One region of the Streptomyces albidicamelliae genome, then DNA from elsewhere that is predicted to be linked to it. Evidence: predicted binding sites of a transcription regulator. Region 1 holds the regulator's gene; each other region holds the start of a gene.
What was found. Region 1 encodes HrcA, which represses chaperone genes, less so after heat shock. Its sites were predicted from a motif close to TTNGCACTCNGNNNNNCNGAGTGCNAA; they were not measured.
Positions count from the first base shown of each region.

Region 1 (5,904 bases):
GTGGCCGCGCCCGTCGGTGAGGACCACGTCCTCGCCCGGCCGCAGCCGCTTCACCGACACCGCGTGCCGGCCCTCGGGGCCGTCGAGCACGAACTCCGGGCCGACCCGGTCGAGTCGGTCCACGACGAAGACGGGTGCGGTCATCGCCGCTCACCTCCGGTTCCGGGCGGGTTCGACAACGCTGTCCTGGCCTCGGCGAGTTCGGCGGCCAGCACCTCCACCAGCCGTCCGGCGGGCAGCTCCCGGGCCAGCCGGTGGCCCTGGCCCGCCCACAGCGCCATGCCCTGCGCGTCCGCGGCCTTGGCGGCGGCCTTGCGCAGCGGGGCGGTGAGGTGGTGGATCTCGGGGTAGGCCGCGGGGGCGTAGGGGCCGTGCTCGCGCACGAAGCGGTTGACCAGTCCGCGCGCCGGCCGGCCGGAGAAGGCGCGGGTCAGTTCGGTGCGCGCGAACAGGGGGTCGGTGAGCGCCTGTTTGTGCGGCGCGGGGGCGCCGGACTCGGGGGTGGCGAGGAAGGCGGTGCCGAGCTGGGCCGCGTCGGCGCCCGCGGCGAGGACGGCGGCTATCTGGCCGCCGCGCATGATGCCGCCCGCGGCGACGACCGGGATGCGCACGGCCTCCCGGATCTGCGCGATCAGCGACAGCAGTCCGATGCCGGACCCGTCGTTCTCCGGGATGTCCCGGTGCGTGCCCTGGTGGCCGCCCGCCTCGACGCCCTGCGCGATCACCGCGTCCGCCCCGGCCCGTTCGACCGCGCGGGCCTCCTCGGCGGTGGTGGCGGTGACCAGGGTGAGGGTGCCGGCCCGGCGCAGCGCGTCCAGCGCCTCACGGCTCGGCACGCCGAAGTGGAAGGACACCACCGGGACCGGGTTGTCCAGGAGCACCGCGAGCTTGACCTCGTAGCCGTCGTCCCGTCCGCTGTCCGGGTCGCCCAGCTCGGTCTCGTACCAGGCGGCCTCCCCGGCCAGCTGGTGGGCGTAGACCTCCACGGCGCCGGACTCGGCGTACTCGGGCTGGGGCATGAACACGTTCACGCCGAAGGGGCGGCTCGTGAGCCCCCGCAGCTGCTTGATCTCCTGGTACATGCCGTCGGCCGTCTTGTACCCGGCGGCGAGGAATCCGAGGCCGCCGGCCTCGGAGACGGCTGCGGCGAGCTGCGGGACGGAACCGCCGCCCGCCATGGGGGCCTGCACGATCGGGTGGGGGAAGAGATCGGTCAGCGCGGAGGACATGAGCGCATGTTGTCACGTCCCCCGAACAAGTCCGAATCCGGGCTTCCCGCGGCATAGGCCACCGGCATAGGGGTGCCGGAGCACCCCGTACACCCCGCCCCGGCGCCGGTCGAAGGCGTCCTCCGACCGGCTCGGCCCCCGGTCTCAGCGCCCGTTGAAGGCGTCCTTCAACCGGGAGAACAGTCCCTGCTGCCCCGGCTGGAACTGGCCCTGGGGGCGTTCCTCGCCGCGCAGCTTGGCCAGCTCCCGCAGGACCCGTTCCTGCTCGGGGTCGAGCTTGGTCGGGGTCGTGACCTCGACGTGCACGATCAGGTCGCCCCGGCCGCCGCCGCGCAGATGCGTGACGCCCCGGTTGTGCAGCGGGATCGACTGGCCGGACTGGGTGCCGGGCCGGATGTCGACCTCCTCCATGCCGTCCAGGGTCTCCAGCGGCACCTTGGTGCCGAGGGCCGCCGCGGTCATCGGGATCGTGACCGTGCAGTGCAGGTCGTCGCCGCGCCGCTGGAACATCGGGTGCGGCAGCTCGTGGATCTCGACGTACAGGTCACCGGCCGGACCGCCGCCCGGGCCGACCTCGCCCTCGCCGGCGAGCTGGATACGGGTGCCGTTGTCGACACCGGCCGGGATCTTGACGGTCAGCGTGCGGCGCGAGCGGACCCGGCCGTCACCGGCGCACTCCGGGCACGGGGTCGGCACGACCGTGCCGAAGCCCTGGCACTGGGGGCAGGGACGGGAGGTCATGACCTGGCCCAGGAAGGACCGGGTGACCTGGGAGACCTCGCCCCGGCCGCGGCACATGTCACACGTCTGGGCGGACGTGCCGGGGGCCGCGCCCTCGCCGTTGCAGGTGTTGCAGACGACCGCGGTGTCGACCTGGATGTCCTTGGTCGTGCCGAAGGCCGCCTCGTCCAGCTCGACGTCGATCCGGATCATCGCGTCCTGGCCGCGCCGGGTGCGCGAGCGCGGCCCGCGCTGCGACGCCGTACCGAAGAACGCGTCCATGATGTCCGAGAAGTTGCCGAAGCCACCGGCCCCGAAGCCGCCCGCGCCCGCGCCGCCCGACTGGGAGAGCGGGTCGCCGCCGAGGTCGTAGACCTGCTTCTTCTGCGGGTCCGACAGCACCTCGTAGGCGGCGTTGATCTCCTTGAACCGCTCCTGGGTCTTCGGATCCGGGTTGACGTCCGGGTGCAGCTCGCGCGCGAGCCGACGGAACGCCTTCTTGATCTCATCCTGCGACGCGTCGCGGCGCACGCCGAGAACGGCGTAGTAGTCCGTGGCCACTTACGACTCCGCCAGGATCTGTCCGACGTACCGTGCCACTGCGCGTACCGCTCCCATCGTTCCCGGGTAGTCCATGCGGGTCGGTCCGACCACGCCGAGCTTGGCAACCGCCTCGCCGCCCGAACCGTAGCCGACCGACACGACGGACGTGGAGTTGAGTCCTTCATGGGCGTTCTCGTGGCCGATGCGCACGGTCACGCCGGGGTCCTTCGCCTCGCCCAGGAGCTTGAGGAGCACGACCTGCTCCTCCAGTGCCTCCAGGACGGGCCGGATCACGAGGGGGAAATCGTGCCCGAAGCGGGTGAGATTGGCGGTACCGCCGATCATCAACCGCTCCTCGTTCTCCTCGACCAGTGTCTCCAGAAGGGTGGAGAGCACCGTGGAGACCGTACCGCGATCGTCGACGTCGAAGCCTTCGGGGAGGTCCTCGACCAGTCGCGGCACGTCCGAGAACCGGCGGCCCGCGACCCGGCTGTTCAGCCGCGCCCGCAGATCCGCCAGCGAGGCCTCGCCGAACGGCGCCGGGCAGTCGACCATCCGCTGCTCGACCCGGCCGGTGTCCGTGATCAGCACGAGCATCACGCGCGCGGGGGCGAGCGAGAGCAGCTCGACGTGCCGCACGGTGGACCGGGTCAGCGACGGGTACTGCACGACCGCGACCTGCCGGGTCAGCTGCGCCAGCAGCCGCACCGTCCGCGCGACGACGTCGTCGAGGTCGACGGCGCCCTCCAGGAAGTTCTGGATCGCCCGCCGCTCGGGCCCGGTCATCGGCTTCACGCCCGCGAGCTTGTCCACGAACAGCCGGTAGCCCTTGTCGGTGGGGATGCGCCCGGCACTGGTGTGCGGCTGCGCGATGTACCCCTCGTCCTCCAGGGCCGCCATGTCGTTGCGCACGGTGGCCGGGGAGACGCCGAGGCTGTGCCGCTCCGTGAGCGCCTTGGAACCCACCGGCTCCTCGGTGCCCACGTAGTCCTGGACGATGGCGCGCAGGACCTGAAGCCTGCGTTCACTCAGCATGCGCGCGCACCTCCAGCACGTCGTCCCCTCGGCCCTTCGGGTCTTCCGCCTGGCACTCTTCCCGTGCGAGTGCCAGCATTCCCCGGCCCAGTGTACGGCCGTGGGGTACTGACGGGGCAAGGTCGGTCCGGTCCGAACCGGCTCGTGACGTTAGCGTCGCGGTATGACGGTGACTTGGGAAGACCTGGGGTGGGAACGGCTGACGGCCGCTGTCGGACGGTGCCGGCTGCCCGGCTGGGACTGCACGGTCGGCCTTGTGCTGAGCGGGACCACGGCCCTGATGGTGGACGCCGGTTCCAGCCTCGCCGAGGGGGCGCGGCTGCGCTCCGCGGCCCAGGAACTGTCCGGTGGACGTGTGACCCATCTCGCGCTCACCCATCCCCACTTCGACCACGTCTTCGGGGCGGCCGCGTTCGCCGGGACGGAGGTGTACGCGGCGGTCGGGGTCGACGCGGTGTTCACCCACGGGCGCGAGGAGCTGCGCCTGGACGCGGTCCGCAACGGCCTGCCCGTGGCGGAGGCGGACGAGGCGGTCGACGCGCTGGCCCCGCCCCGGCACCCGGTCTCCGGCGAGTGGACCCTGGACCTCGGCGAGGGCCGGCAGGCGCTGCTGGCCAACGTGGGCCCCGGCCACACCGCGCACGACCTCGCGGTCCTGGTCCCGGCGAGCGTGTCCGGCGGACCGGAGGTGGTGTTCTGCGGCGACCTGGTCGAGGAGTCCGGCGAGCCCCAGGCGGGCCCGGACGCCGTCGGCTCGCGCTGGCCGGCCGCGCTCGACCGGCTGCTGGCACTCGGCGGCGAGGACGCGCTGTACGTGCCCGGCCACGGAGCGGTGGTCGACGCGGGCTTCGTACGACGTCAACGCGACGCCCTGGCCACGCGATTCGGCGTGTCGTGAGCGCCGGCCCACGGCTTCTCCTATCGTCATCCGAATGCGCCAGTACTCGACCGACCTGACCCCGCCGTGGAAGAAGCCGAAGCCGGCTCCGGAGGTCGCGGCCGACCCCGGCCTGGTGGTGGAGGAGGCCGGTACCGGGTTCTGCGGGGCGGTGATCCGCTGCGAGGCCGGCACGGTGACCCTGGAGGACCGCTTCGGCAAGCACCGGGTGTTCCCGCTGGAGCCGCGCGGCTTCCTGCTGGAGGGCGAGGTGGTCACCCTGGTGCGGCCCGCCGCGGGCCCGGCACGACCCGCCCGCACCGCCTCCGGCTCGGTCGCCGTACCCGGCGCACGCGCGCGCGTGGCCCGCGCCGGCCGCATCTACGTCGAGGGCCGGCACGACGCCGAGCTGGTCGAGCGGGTGTGGGGCGACGACCTGCGCATCGAGGGCGTGGTCGTGGAGTACCTGGAGGGCGTCGACGACCTGCCGTCGATCGTGGACGGGTTCGCGCCGGGCCCGGACGCGCGGCTCGGCGTGCTGGTGGACCACCTGGTGCCCGGTACGAAGGAGTGGCGCATCGCCGAGTCGGTGACGAGCCGGCACGCGCTGGTGGTCGGCCACCCGTACATCGACATCTGGCAGGCGGTGAAGCCGTCGTCGCTGGGGATCGCGGGCTGGCCGACGGTACCGCGCGGCCAGGACTGGAAGACGGGCGTGTGCAAGGCGCTGGGCTGGCCGCAGAACACGGGCGCGGCCTGGCAGTCGATCCTGTCCCGGGTGCGGTCGTACAAGGACCTGGAGCCGGAGCTGCTGGGCCGCGTGGAGGAACTGATCGACTTCGTCACGGCGCCCGCGTGACACCCGGCGGGCTCAGTCGACCAGGTCCCGCACCACCGCGTCGGCCAGCAGCCGCCCGCGCAGCGTGAGCACCGCGCGCCCCTCGTCGTACGGCGCCGCCTGGAGCAGGCCGTCCGACAGGGCGCGGCGGGAGGCCGCGAGGCCCGCCTCCTTCAGCAGGTCCAGCGGCGCGCCCTCGCTGAGCCTCAGCTCCAGCAGGATCCGCTCCACCCGGCGGTCCTCGTCCGACAGCACCTCACGCCCGGCGCCCGGCGACCGCCCCGACGCGAGCGCCGCCGCGTACGCCCCCGGGTGCTTCACGTTCCACCAGCGCACTCCGCCCACGTGGCTGTGGGCGCCCGGGCCCGCGCCCCACCAGTCGGCGCCCCGCCAGTACAGCTCGTTGTGCAGGCACCGGCCCGCCCGCGAGGTCGCCCAGTTGGAGACCTCGTACCACCCGAAGCCCGCCGCCGACAGGGTCTCGTCCGCGATCAGGTAGCGGTCGGCGTGGGCGTCGTCGTCCGTCATCGGGATCTCGCCCCGGCGGATGCGCCGGGCGAGCTGGGTGCCCTCCTCGACGATGAGCGCGTACGCGCTGACGTGGTCCGGTCCGGCGCCGATCGCGGCGTCCAGCGAGGCCCGCCAGTCGTCGTCGCTCTCCC
Region 1 covers NZ_CP106795.1:3,018,004-3,023,907, forward strand. The annotation lists gene N8I86_RS13970 (16S rRNA (uracil(1498)-N(3))-methyltransferase) at 1-144, opposite strand, end outside; gene N8I86_RS13975 (nitronate monooxygenase) at 141-1,229, opposite strand; gene dnaJ (molecular chaperone DnaJ) at 1,374-2,510, opposite strand; gene hrcA (heat-inducible transcriptional repressor HrcA) at 2,511-3,527, opposite strand; gene N8I86_RS13990 (MBL fold metallo-hydrolase) at 3,691-4,425, shown strand; gene N8I86_RS13995 (DUF3097 domain-containing protein) at 4,460-5,263, shown strand; gene hemW (radical SAM family heme chaperone HemW) at 5,276-5,904, opposite strand, start outside.

Region 2 (5,904 bases), 2.0 Mb from region 1:
GCCCTCCTCGACCGCGGCGCGGGTCGCGGAGATGGCGTCCTCCAGACGGTGCTTCTTCTCCTTCAGCTCCACCTCGGTGGCGGCGCCGACCTTGATCACGCACACGCCGCCGGCCAGCTTCGCGAGGCGCTCCTGGAGCTTCTCGCGGTCCCAGTCGGAGTCCGTGGACTCGATCTCGGCCTTGATCTGGGCGACGCGGCCCTCGACGTCCGCCTTGTTGCCGGCGCCGTCGACGATCGTGGTGTCGTCCTTGGTGACGGTGACGCGGCGGGCGGAGCCGAGCACGTCGATGCCGACCTGGTCGAGCTTGAGGCCGACCTCCTCGGAGATGACGGTGGCGCCGGTGAGGGTGGCCATGTCCTGGAGCATCGCCTTGCGGCGGTCGCCGAAGCCGGGGGCCTTCACCGCGACGGCGTTGAAGGTGCCGCGGATCTTGTTGACGACCAGGGTCGACAGGGCCTCGCCCTCGACGTCCTCGGCGATGATCAGCAGCGGACGCGAGGAGTTGGCCTGGATGACCTTCTCCAGCAGCGGCAGCAGGTCGGCGATCGCGCCGATCTTGCCCTGCGTGATCAGGATGTAGGGCTCGTCGAGGACGGCCTCCATGCGCTCCTGGTCCGTCACGAAGTACGGCGACAGGTAGCCCTTGTCGAAGGCCATGCCCTCGGTGAAGTCCAGCTCCAGACCGAAGGTGTTGGACTCCTCGACGGTGATGACACCGTCCTTGCCGACCTTGTCCATCGCCTCGGCGATGAGCTCGCCGACCTGCTGGTCCTGGGCGGACAGCGCGGCGACCGCGGCGATGTCGGACTTCTCGTCGATCGGGCGGGCCGTGGCGAGCAGGTCCTCGGAGACGGCGGCGACGGCGGCGTCGATGCCCTTCTTGAGGGCGGCCGGGGAGGCGCCGGCGGCGACGTTGCGCAGACCCTCGCGGACCAGCGCCTGGGCCAGCACGGTGGCGGTGGTGGTGCCGTCACCAGCGATGTCGTTGGTCTTGGTCGCCACCTCCTTCACCAGCTGCGCGCCGAGGTTCTCGTACGGGTCCTCGATCTCGACCTCGCGGGCGATCGTGACACCGTCGTTGGTGATGGTGGGGGCGCCGAACTTCTTGTCGATGACGACGTTGCGGCCCTTGGGGCCGATCGTCACCTTCACCGTGTCGGCCAGCTTGTTGACGCCGCGCTCAAGGGCGCGACGGGCGTCCTCGTCGAACTTCAGGATCTTCGCCATGACAGCGGCAGCCCTCTCGGAAATCTGTGGGTGTAAACGGCGCTGCGCCCCGGGCGCCCGGCTTCTTATGTGGTCGCGGGGGCCAGGGGCGCAGCATCAAGCATCAAAGGTGCTCGAGGTGTCTTACTTCTCGATGATCGCGAGGACGTCGCGAGCCGAGAGGACGAGGAACTCCTCGCCGTTGTACTTCACCTCGGTGCCGCCGTACTTGCTGTACAGAACGACGTCGCCGACCTTGACGTCGAGCGGCAGGCGCTCGCCGTTCTCGAAACGGCCCGGGCCCACGGCGAGGACGGCGCCCTCCTGGGGCTTCTCCTTCGCGGTGTCCGGGATGACCAGGCCAGAGGCGGTGGTCTGCTCGGCGTCGAGCGGCTGGACCACAATGCGGTCCTCGAGCGGCTTGATGGCAACCTTGGAGCTGGTGGTCGTCACGATCCGACCTCCCCCTTCGGAGATCTCACGGGGTTAACTGTCTGAGGTGGCGACCAGGTGGATCCGTCGTCGCGGGTGCCGGACCTGCCCGTCGCGTGTTGGCACTCTCCAGGGGGGAGTGCCAGAGCCGAGACTATGACCGCGATTAGCACTCGGTCAAGCGGAGTGCCAATGCCGTGCGGCGCGTCGGCGGAATCGGGTGCCTGGAGCCCGCGGGGCGAGCCGTCCTCGGCCCCGCCCCCGAACGCCGGACGGGCCGCGTTCCTACAGGTAGTCCTCCAGCCGTCCCACCGTCAGGCCCCGTTGCTGGACCCGGCGCAGGACGCGGGTCGTGCGCTCCCTGAGAGTGGGACCCGTGGACTCGTCCGGGCCGACCAGGATGATGTCGCCGCGGCCGAGCCGGTGGTCGCCGTTCGTGTAGACGAGGTCGGCCGGGGTGACGGCGGCGCGCCACAGGACGACCGCCGAGATGCCGCAGTCGCCGGCCGCGCGCAGGGTGGTGCGGTCGTACGTGCCGTAGGGCGGGCGGAAGAGACGGGCGCGGACGCCGAGCCGGGCGCTCAGCCGGTGCTGCTGGCCGCAGATCTCGGCACGCTGGCCCGCGTACGGCTGACCGGCCAGGGCGCGGTGGTCGAGGGTGTGGTTCTGGATGCCGGCGCCGAGCCGGCGCAGCCGCGCGAAGTGGTCGTAGCCGGGGCCCGCGATGCTGTCGGTGAGGAACATGCTCACGGGGAGATGGAGTTCGCGGACCATGTCGACGAAGCGGGGGTCCTGCTCGGCGCCGTCGTCGTAGGTGAGGAAGACGACCGGGTCGCCGGTGGGGACGCGGTCCAGGACGCGCGGCAGGGTGCGGCGCGCACCGTCCGTATGCAGCTCGAGCGGCCGGGCGGCGGGGCGGGGTGGGCGGCGCAGGGGCTCGGTCAGGCCCCAGTGGCGGTAGGAGCGGTCGGGGGCGGGGCCGGACGGGCGTACCCCTTGGGCGGCCTTCTTGCCGAGGCGCTCGATGGGGTCGACTGACTGCGCGCAGCCCGTGAGGAGGAGTGCCGCGGCGAGGACCGCGGCCGGGCCCCGCGCCCGCCTCACAGGTAGTCCTCCAGGCGGGCCACCGCGTAGCCCTCGCGCGTGACCTTGTTCAGGAAGCGGCGCATGTCGTCGACCATCGTGCCGTTCCAGTCGTCCCGGCCGCGGAAGTGGGTGAGCACGATGTCGCCGCGGCGCAGCCGCTGGTCGTCCTCGCGGTACTCCCAGTGGTCGACGAAGACCTCCTCGTTCCAGATCGGCGCGTACTTGATGCCGCAGGACTTGGCGGCGACCAGGGTGTCCTGGTTGTAGTTGCCGTACGGCGGCCGGAAGACGGTGGGCGCCTTGCCGAACTGCTTCTTCATGATGTCCTGCATGCCGCAGATCTCGTCCCGCTGCTCCTCGTAGGACAGGCCCGGCAGGTAGGGGTGGTGCAGCGTGTGGTTGTTGAGAGTGTTGCCGTAGCCCTTCATCGCCCGGAAATAGGCGTAGTCGTCCTTCACCAGGTAGTTGCTGAGGAAGGCGGTGTACGGGACACCCAGCTCCCGCATCATGGCGAGGAATTTCGGGTCCTTCTCGGCGCCGTCGTCGATCGTCAGGAAGACGACCTTCTGCTGGGTGGGCACCGTGGTGAAGACCGGGGGCAGGTTCCAGTCCTCCTGGTGGTCCACCTCGAAACCCGCGCGGGCGGTGATCCTCGGCTTCTTCGCGGGGGGCGCCGGAGGCGTCAGCGGGGCCCGGTCCAGCCCCCAGCGCCGGGCGGCGGCGGCCAGCCTGGCGTGTTCGGCGGCCTGGCGGGCCTCGGGGCCGAGGGCCTGCGCGGGGGCGCGTTCGGCGGGCGCGGAGCGCCCGGAGTCCGGGCCGGCGCAGCCGGCGAGCAGGGCCGCGGTGGCCAGCGTGGCGGCTCCGCCGCCGAGGAGCAGCCGCCGGAGACGAGTCCGGCTTTTGTCATTTTGTACTACTTCTCGCATGGTGCCGGATCCTCGCAGGACCCCTCCCCGAACCCGGGCCGACACCGCCGCCGGAGGCACAGCATCCACCGACTGGCCCACAATGACCCGGTGAACGACCTCGCCCTCCTCCTCACCCCCGAAGGCCGCGCCCTCCTCGACGAGGTGCGCGACACCGCGCCCGCGCAGGAGCTGGCCGTGGCCACCCGGCTGCGCCGCGACCATCCGGCCGAGCTGGTGTCGGCCGCGCTCGGCCAGGCACGGCTGCGGCAGCGGGCGGCGGCGAAGTTCGGCGCCGAGGACGCCGGGCGGATGTTCTTCACGCCCGACGGCGTCGAGCAGTCGACGCGGGCCACGGTGGCGGCGTACCGGGCACGCCGGTTCGCGGAGCTGGGGGTGACCTCGGTGGCCGACCTGTGCTGCGGGATCGGCGGCGACGCCATCGCGCTGGCGCGGGCGGGCATCCGGGTGCTGGCCGTCGACCGGGACCCGGTGACGGCGGCGGTGGCCCGGGCGAACGCCGACGCGCTCGGTCTCGCCGGCCTGATCGAGGTGCGGGAGGCCGACGTCACGGAGGTGGACACCGCCGGGTACGACGCGGTGTTCGTGGACCCGGCCCGGCGGGGCGGACGCGGCCGCATCTTCGATCCCGAGGCCTATTCGCCGCCGCTGTCCTGGGCGGTCGGCGCGGCGCTCGCGGCACCCCGGGCGGCCCTCAAGATCGCTCCGGGCATCCCGCACGAGGCGGTGCCGGCCGAGGCCGGTGCGGAGTGGATCTCCGACGGCGGGGACGTGAAGGAGGCCGTGCTGTGGTTCGGCACCGGGGCCGCCGGCACCGTCCGGGCCACGCTGCTGCCCGGCCCGCGCACCCTGCCGGGCCGCGGCCTGCCCGACCCCGGGGTGCGCGCGGTGGGGCGGTACCTGTACGAGCCCGACGGCGCCGTGATCCGCGCGCATCTGGTCGCCGAGGTGGCCGAGGAGGTCGGCGGCGGGCTCCTCGACGCGACGATCGCCTACGTCACGGCCGACGAGCTGCGGCCCACCGCGTTCGCCTCGGCCTACGAGATCACCGACCGGCTTCCGTTCAACGTGAAGAAGCTGAAGGCCCTGCTGCGGGAGCGGGAGGTCGGCATCCTGACCGTGAAGAAGCGCGGCTCGGCCGTGGAGCCGGAGGAACTGCGCCGCAAGGTCAGGCCCCAGGGACCGCACGCGGCCACCGTGTTCCTCACCCGTGTCGCGGGGGCACCGACCATGCTGATCGGCAGCCCCGCCCGGCCCTCGGACCCCGGCTCGGCGTAGGGCCCCGCTCCCCGCCCGGGGCGGGCCTCAACCGGTCGGCAGGGACCGGAGCCTGGACTCCAGCAGGGCGCGTTCGCGTCCGTTGCGGGCCAGTTCCACCGCCCGCAGGAACTCCTCGCGCGCCTCGGCCGTACGGCCCAGACGGGCCAGCAGGTCGCCGCGGACGCTGGGCAGCAGGTGGTACTCGCGCAGGGCCGGCTCCGCGGCCAGGGCGTCGACCAGCTTCAGGCCCTCGGCCGGACCGTCGGCCAGGGAGACGGCGACCGCCCGGTTCAGCTCGACCACGGGAGACGGGGCCCGGGCCGCCAGCAGGCCGTAGAGGGTGGCGATGGCGCGCCAGTCGGTCTCCTCGTAGGTGTACGCGTGCGCGTGGCACGCGGCGATGGCCGCCTGGAGGGCGTAGGGGCCGGGGCCGCCGCTCGCGGTGGCGTCGGCGCGGGCGAGGGAGCGGACGCCGCGGGCGATCAGCATGCGGTTCCAGCGGCGGCGGTTCTGGTCCCGCAGCAGCACCGGCGCGCCGTCGGGGCCGGTGCGGGCGGCCGCCCGGGACGCCTGGAACTCCAGCAGCGAGGTCAGCGCGTGCACCTCGGGCTCCTTGGGCATCAGCCCGGACAGCACGCGGGCCAGGCGCAGGGCGTCCTCGCACAGACCGGGACGCAGCCAGTCGTCGCCGGTGGTCGCCGCGTACCCCTCGTTGAAGATCAGGTAGATGACGTCCAGGACGGATCCGAGACGGGCTTCGCGATCGGGGCCGTACGGCACCTCGAAGGCGACGTTCTTCGTGGCGAGGGTGCGTTTGGCGCGGACGATGCGCTGGGCGATCGTCGGTTCCGGGACCAGGTGGGCCCGGGCGATCTCCGCGGTCGTCAGGCCGCCGAGCAGGCGCAGGGTGAGCGCGGTGCGGGCCTCGGAGGACAGCACCGGGTGGCAGGTGGTGAACACCAGCCGCAGCAGGTCGTCGTCGATGTCGTCC
Region 2 covers NZ_CP106795.1:4,995,983-5,001,886, reverse strand. The annotation lists gene groL (chaperonin GroEL) at 1-1,230, opposite strand, end outside; gene groES (co-chaperone GroES) at 1,354-1,662, opposite strand; gene N8I86_RS23040 (polysaccharide deacetylase family protein) at 1,927-2,745, opposite strand; gene N8I86_RS23035 (polysaccharide deacetylase family protein) at 2,742-3,653, opposite strand; gene N8I86_RS23030 (class I SAM-dependent methyltransferase) at 3,744-4,931, shown strand; gene N8I86_RS23025 (RNA polymerase sigma factor) at 4,959-5,904, opposite strand, start outside.
Region 2: groES (co-chaperone GroES) is a predicted target of HrcA. The motif match lies at 1,808-1,834, and genes of this name have one in related genera.

Region 3 (5,904 bases), 1.6 Mb from region 1:
CCAGCCAGCGCTCGACTTCTTCCAGCACGGTCTGCTGCTCCTCACGTTGTCTCGCGGTTCGGACGACTATCTCAACTGTCCTGGCCTTCGGTTACAGTCTTGAACAACGCCGATGACCATCGCATGTCGGAGGTCACCGGCGTCGACAACCACATACCGCTCATCCAGAGGGGCAGAGGGAAACGGCCCGATGAAGCCCCGGCAACCCTCCAGTCGGTACTCGTAGATCAGTTCTGATCGTCTCCGCGAGGCTCCCGGCTAGGGAAGGTGCCAAATCCGTCTCACGGCGAAGTGCGTCGTGAGGAAGATGAGGAGAAAGGGCCTCGCCTCCATGGCTGTGCAGACTGTCGCAAGCACCAGTGATCCCGCCGTCGACCTCGGTCCCGCCGCTGCCCTGAGCTGTCGCGAATGCGGACACCGGGTACCCCTCGGACCGGTCTTCGCCTGCGAGGAGTGTTTCGGGCCGCTGGAGATCGCCTACGACTTCTCCGCGTACGACACCGAGGAACTACGCCGGCGCATCGAGGCCGGTCCCGCGAACATCTGGCGGTACGCGCCGCTGCTGCCCGTCCCCGCCGACGTGGCCGACAAGCCCAATCTCAACCCGGGCTGGACGAAGCTCGTCAAGGCCGACAACCTCGCCCGCGAGCTCGGCGTCACCGGCGGCCTGTTCGTGAAGGACGACTCCGGCAACCCGACGCACTCCTTCAAGGACCGGGTCGTCGCCCAGGCCCTGGAGGCCGCCCGCGCGTTCGGCTTCACCACGCTCTCCTGCTCCTCCACGGGCAACCTGGCCGGTGCCGTCGGCGCCGCCGCCGCCCGGGCCGGCTTCCGCTCCTGCGTGTTCATCCCGCACGACCTGGAGCAGGGCAAGATCGTCATGGCCGCGGTGTACGGCGGTGAGCTCGTCGGCATCGAGGGCAACTACGACGACGTGAACCGCTTCTGCTCCGAGCTGATCGGCGACCCGGCCGGCGAGGGCTGGGGCTTCGTCAACGTCAACCTGCGGCCGTACTACGCGGAGGGCTCCAAGACCCTCGCCTACGAGATCTGCGAGCAGCTCGGCTGGCGCCTCCCGGACCAGATCGTGGTCCCGATCGCGTCGGGCTCCCAGCTCACGAAGATCGACAAGGGTCTCCAGGAGCTGATCAAGCTCGGTCTGGTCGAGGACCGGCCGTACAAGATCTTCGGCGCGCAGGCCGAGGGCTGCTCGCCGGTGTCCACCGCCTTCAAGGCCGGCCACGACGTGGTCCGCCCGCAGAAGCCGAACACCATCGCCAAGTCGCTGGCCATCGGCAACCCGGCCGACGGCCCCTACGTCCTCGACATCGCGCGCCGCACCGGCGGCGCCGTGGAGGACGTGACGGACGCCGAGGTCGTCGACGCCATCAAGCTGCTGGCGCGCACCGAGGGCATCTTCGCGGAGACGGCGGGCGGCGTGACCGTCGGCGTCACCCGGAAGCTGCTCAAGGACGGCGTGCTGGACCCGGCCAAGACGACGGTCGTCCTCAACACCGGCGACGGCCTGAAGACCCTCGACGCGGTGGCCGGCACCGGCCTGACCGCCACCATCCGCCCGACCCTGGACTCCTTCCGAGAGGCTGGCCTCGCATGAGCGTGACCGTTCGCATCCCGACCATCCTGCGCACCTACACCGGCGGCCAGGCCGAGGTCAGCGCCGAGGGCGCGAACCTCGCCGAGGTCATCGAGAGCCTGGAGAAGAACCACACCGGGATCGCCGCCCGGGTGCTGGACGACCAGGGCAAGCTGCGCCGTTTCGTGAACGTCTACGTCAACGACGACGACGTGCGTTTCGAGCAGGGCCTGCAGACGGCCACGCCCGACGGCGCGGGTGTTTCGATCATTCCCGCGGTGGCCGGCGGCTGCTGACCGGATGACCGATCATTACCTTCGGTAACAGCGGTTACGCATGGTTCATCGGATTGCCCCCTCCGTGAGAGAAGCGGAGGGGGCAATTCTGCGTGATTGAGCGCGGTAGAGTTGGGGAACACGGCCGTGGCCTTCGGGTCACGGGCCCTGCATTCATGCCGCAGGCCCGACAAGAAGTAGCCAAACTATGCGGGCTTTATGCGGCTTTTGCTCCTTTTATGGGGCCCGACTTGCCCTGAATTCGGACGAATTCTCGGCAGATTCCGGACCGCCCCCGTCCAGAATTCTCGTCCGATTGACCTGTTGCAGACGGCAGTTGGACAGATACATTCAGCCGCGGTCGACGCGTTCCGGCGCACGCCCCCGGCCAATGGGGGGCGAGGTCTGACCCGGGTCCGCGAAGTGCGGATCTGTGCAAGGGCCAGTAATAGGGGAGTTAGGCATGGCTCAGGGCACCGTCAAGTGGTTCAACGCGGAGAAGGGGTACGGCTTCATCGCGGTCGACGGTGGTGCGGACGTATTCGTCCATTACAGCGCCATTCAGATGGACGGCTACCGCACCCTGGAAGAGGGCCAGCGGGTGGAGTTCGAGATCTCGCAGGGCCAGAAAGGCCCGCAGGCCGACATGGTTCGCCTCAGCGCCTGAACGTTTCTTGCACGAAGGGCCCGCACCTCGCACAGGGTGCGGGCCCTTCGTCATGCCCCGGCCCCGCCGTCCGCGGGTGGCCGACGGGGCGGGTCCCACCCCCGAAGGCGCTTGCACTCGACCATGCCGAGTGCTAATCATTGCGTTAGCACTCTGAAGGTGAGAGTGACAACGAAGGACCGGGTCGGTGAGGCCCGCAGGCCAAGTGGGGCAAGGAACCACGCGGCCGGCGAGCCGTCCGTCGCGGGCGCGGGCGCGGTCCGAAGGAATCACCCCCAGTCCTGGAGGGACCACTTCACATGGCCAAGATCATCGCGTTCGACGAGGAGGCGCGGCGCGGCCTCGAGCGCGGCATGAACCAGCTCGCGGACGCCGTCAAGGTGACGCTCGGCCCCAAGGGCCGCAACGTCGTCCTCGAGAAGAAGTGGGGCGCCCCCACGATCACCAACGATGGTGTCTCCATCGCCAAGGAGATCGAGCTCGAGGACCCGTACGAGAAGATCGGCGCCGAGCTGGTCAAGGAAGTCGCCAAGAAGACGGACGACGTCGCCGGTGACGGTACGACCACCGCGACCGTGCTCGCCCAGGCCCTGGTCAAGGAAGGCCTGCGCAACGTCGCCGCCGGCGCCAACCCGATGGCTCTGAAGCGCGGTATCGAGAAGGCCGTCGAGGCCGTCTCCGCCGCCCTGCTGGAGCAGGCGAAGGACGTGGAGACCAAGGAGCAGATCGCCTCCACCGCGTCCATCTCCGCCGCCGACACCCAGATCGGCGAGCTCATCGCCGAGGCCATGGACAAGGTCGGCAAGGAAGGCGTCATCACCGTCGAGGAGAGCAACACCTTCGGTCTGGAGCTGGAGCTCACCGAGGGCATGCGCTTCGACAAGGGCTACATCTCCGCCTACTTCGCGACCGACATGGAGCGCATGGAGGCGTCGCTCGAGGACCCGTACATCCTCATCGCCAACTCCAAGATCGCCTCGGTCAAGGACCTGCTCCCGCTGCTGGAGAAGGTCATGCAGTCGGGCAAGCCGCTGCTGATCATCGCCGAGGACGTCGAGGGCGAGGCCCTGTCGACCCTGGTCGTCAACAAGATCCGCGGCACCTTCAAGTCCGTCGCCGTCAAGGCCCCGGGCTTCGGCGACCGCCGCAAGGCCATGCTCGGCGACATCGCCATCCTCACGGGCGGCGAGGTCATCTCCGAGGAGGTCGGCCTCAAGCTGGAGAACGCGACCCTGGACCTCCTGGGCCGCGCCCGCAAGGTCGTCATCACCAAGGACGAGACCACCATCGTCGACGGTGCCGGCTCCTCGGAGCAGGTGCAGGGCCGCGTGAACCAGATCCGCGCCGAGATCGAGAACAGCGACTCGGACTACGACCGCGAGAAGCTGCAGGAGCGCCTGGCGAAGCTCGCCGGCGGTGTCGCGGTCATCAAGGCCGGTGCCGCCACCGAGGTGGAGCTCAAGGAGCGCAAGCACCGCATCGAGGACGCCGTCCGCAACGCGAAGGCCGCCGTCGAGGAGGGCATCGTCGCCGGTGGTGGCGTGGCCCTGCTGCAGGCCTCCCAGGTCTTCGAGAAGCTGGAGCTCGAGGGTGACGAGGCGACCGGCGCCAACGCCGTGCGCATCGCCCTGGAGGCCCCGCTCAAGCAGATCGCCGTCAACGCCGGCCTCGAGGGCGGTGTCGTGGTGGAGAAGGTGCGCAACCTGACCCCGGGCCACGGCCTGAACGCCGCGACCGGCGAGTACGTCGACCTGGTCGCCGAGGGCATCATCGACCCGGCGAAGGTGACCCGCTCTGCCCTGCAGAACGCCGCCTCCATCGCCGCGCTGTTCCTCACCACCGAGGCCGTCATCGCCGACAAGCCGGAGAAGGCCGCCGCGCCGGCCGGTGGCGGCATGCCGGGCGGTGACATGGACTTCTGATCCCTCCGGGATCGGTACCAGTCCTTTCGTACGAGGGCGGTGCCCCCTGCCACTGGCAGGGGGCACCGCCCTCGGGCGTGTTCCGGATCACGTGGGCGGGTCCGGGGCGGCGGGGAATGTGGGGGCGCGCACAGACGTTTGCTTAAGAAGCTGCAACAATGCGCGCGCACATACCGTTCGGTTAACACCGCACTTCCCGAGGAGCCCCCCACGTGACCGTCACGACGCCCGCCTCCCGCGCGGCCCAGATCCTCTCCCGCCCGATCGCGCTGAACGGCCTCACCGTCCCGAACCGGATCGTGATGGCCCCGATGACCCGCATGTTCTCCCCGGGGGGTGTCCCCGGTGAGGACGTGCGCTCCTACTACGCGCGCCGTGCCGGGGCCGGTGTCGGCCTGATCGTCACCGAGGGCACCTACGTCGGCCACGACTCGGCCGGCCAGAGCGACCGCGTACCGCGGTTCCACGGCGAGGAGCAGCTCGCCGGCTGGGCCCGGGTCGCCGAGGACGTGCACGCGGCGGGCGGCACGATCGTCCCGCAGCTGTGGCACATCGGCATGGTCCGCAAGCAGGGCGAGCCGCCCTTCGCGGACGCCCCGGCCGTCGGCCCGTCCGGTCTCGTCACCGAGGGCGCCGAGGTCACCGGCAGGGCGATGACCCGCAAGGACCTGGACGACGTCGTCGCCGCGTTCGCGCAGGCCGCCGCGGACGCCGAGCGCATCGGCTTCGACGGTGTGGAGATCCACGGCGCCCACGGCTACCTCGTCGACCAGTTCCTGTGGGCGGGCACCAACCGCCGCACGGACGCGTACGGCGGCGACCCGGTGGCCCGCACCAGGTTCGGCGCGGAGATCGTCGCCGCGGTCCGCGAGCGGGTGTCCGCCGAGTTCCCGGTCATCTTCCGCTTCTCGCAGTGGAAGCAGCAGGACTACACCGCCCGCCTCGCCGAGACCCCGGAGGAGCTGGACGCGATCCTCGCCCCGCTGGCCGCGGCCGGCGTCGACGCCTTCCACGCGTCCACGCGCCGCTACTGGCTGCCGGAGTTCGAGGGCTCGGACCTCAACCTGGCCGGCTGGACGAAGAAGCTCACCGGCAAGCCGGTCATCACCGTCGGCTCGGTCGGTCTCGACGGCGACTTCATCAACGCCTTCCAGGGCGAGGGCTCCCCGGTCAAGGGGATCGACAACCTCCTGGACCGCCTGGAGGCCGACGAGTTCGACATGGTCGCCGTCGGCCGGGCCCTGCTCCAGGACCCGGAGTGGGCCGCCAAGGTGCTCTCCGACCGGTTCGACGACCTCAAGCCGTACGACGCGGCGGCGCTGAAGACCCTCAGCTGACCGTCCCCGCGGGACCCGCGGGACCGCCGGCTACAGGTTGCCCATGGGTTCGATGTCGACGCGCACCGGCGTCCCCCACACCCGCAGCACCTCGTAGTCGGTGAACTCG
Region 3 covers NZ_CP106795.1:4,643,539-4,649,442, forward strand. The annotation lists gene N8I86_RS21400 (glucosyl-3-phosphoglycerate synthase) at 1-28, opposite strand, end outside; SAM riboswitch class I at 158-314, shown strand; gene thrC (threonine synthase) at 332-1,615, shown strand; gene N8I86_RS21410 (MoaD/ThiS family protein) at 1,612-1,890, shown strand; gene N8I86_RS21415 (cold-shock protein) at 2,333-2,536, shown strand; gene groL (chaperonin GroEL) at 2,836-4,458, shown strand; gene N8I86_RS21425 (NADH:flavin oxidoreductase) at 4,671-5,795, shown strand; gene N8I86_RS21430 (hypothetical protein) at 5,826-5,904, opposite strand, start outside.
Region 3: groL (chaperonin GroEL) is a predicted target of HrcA. The motif match lies at 2,647-2,673, and genes of this name have one in related genera.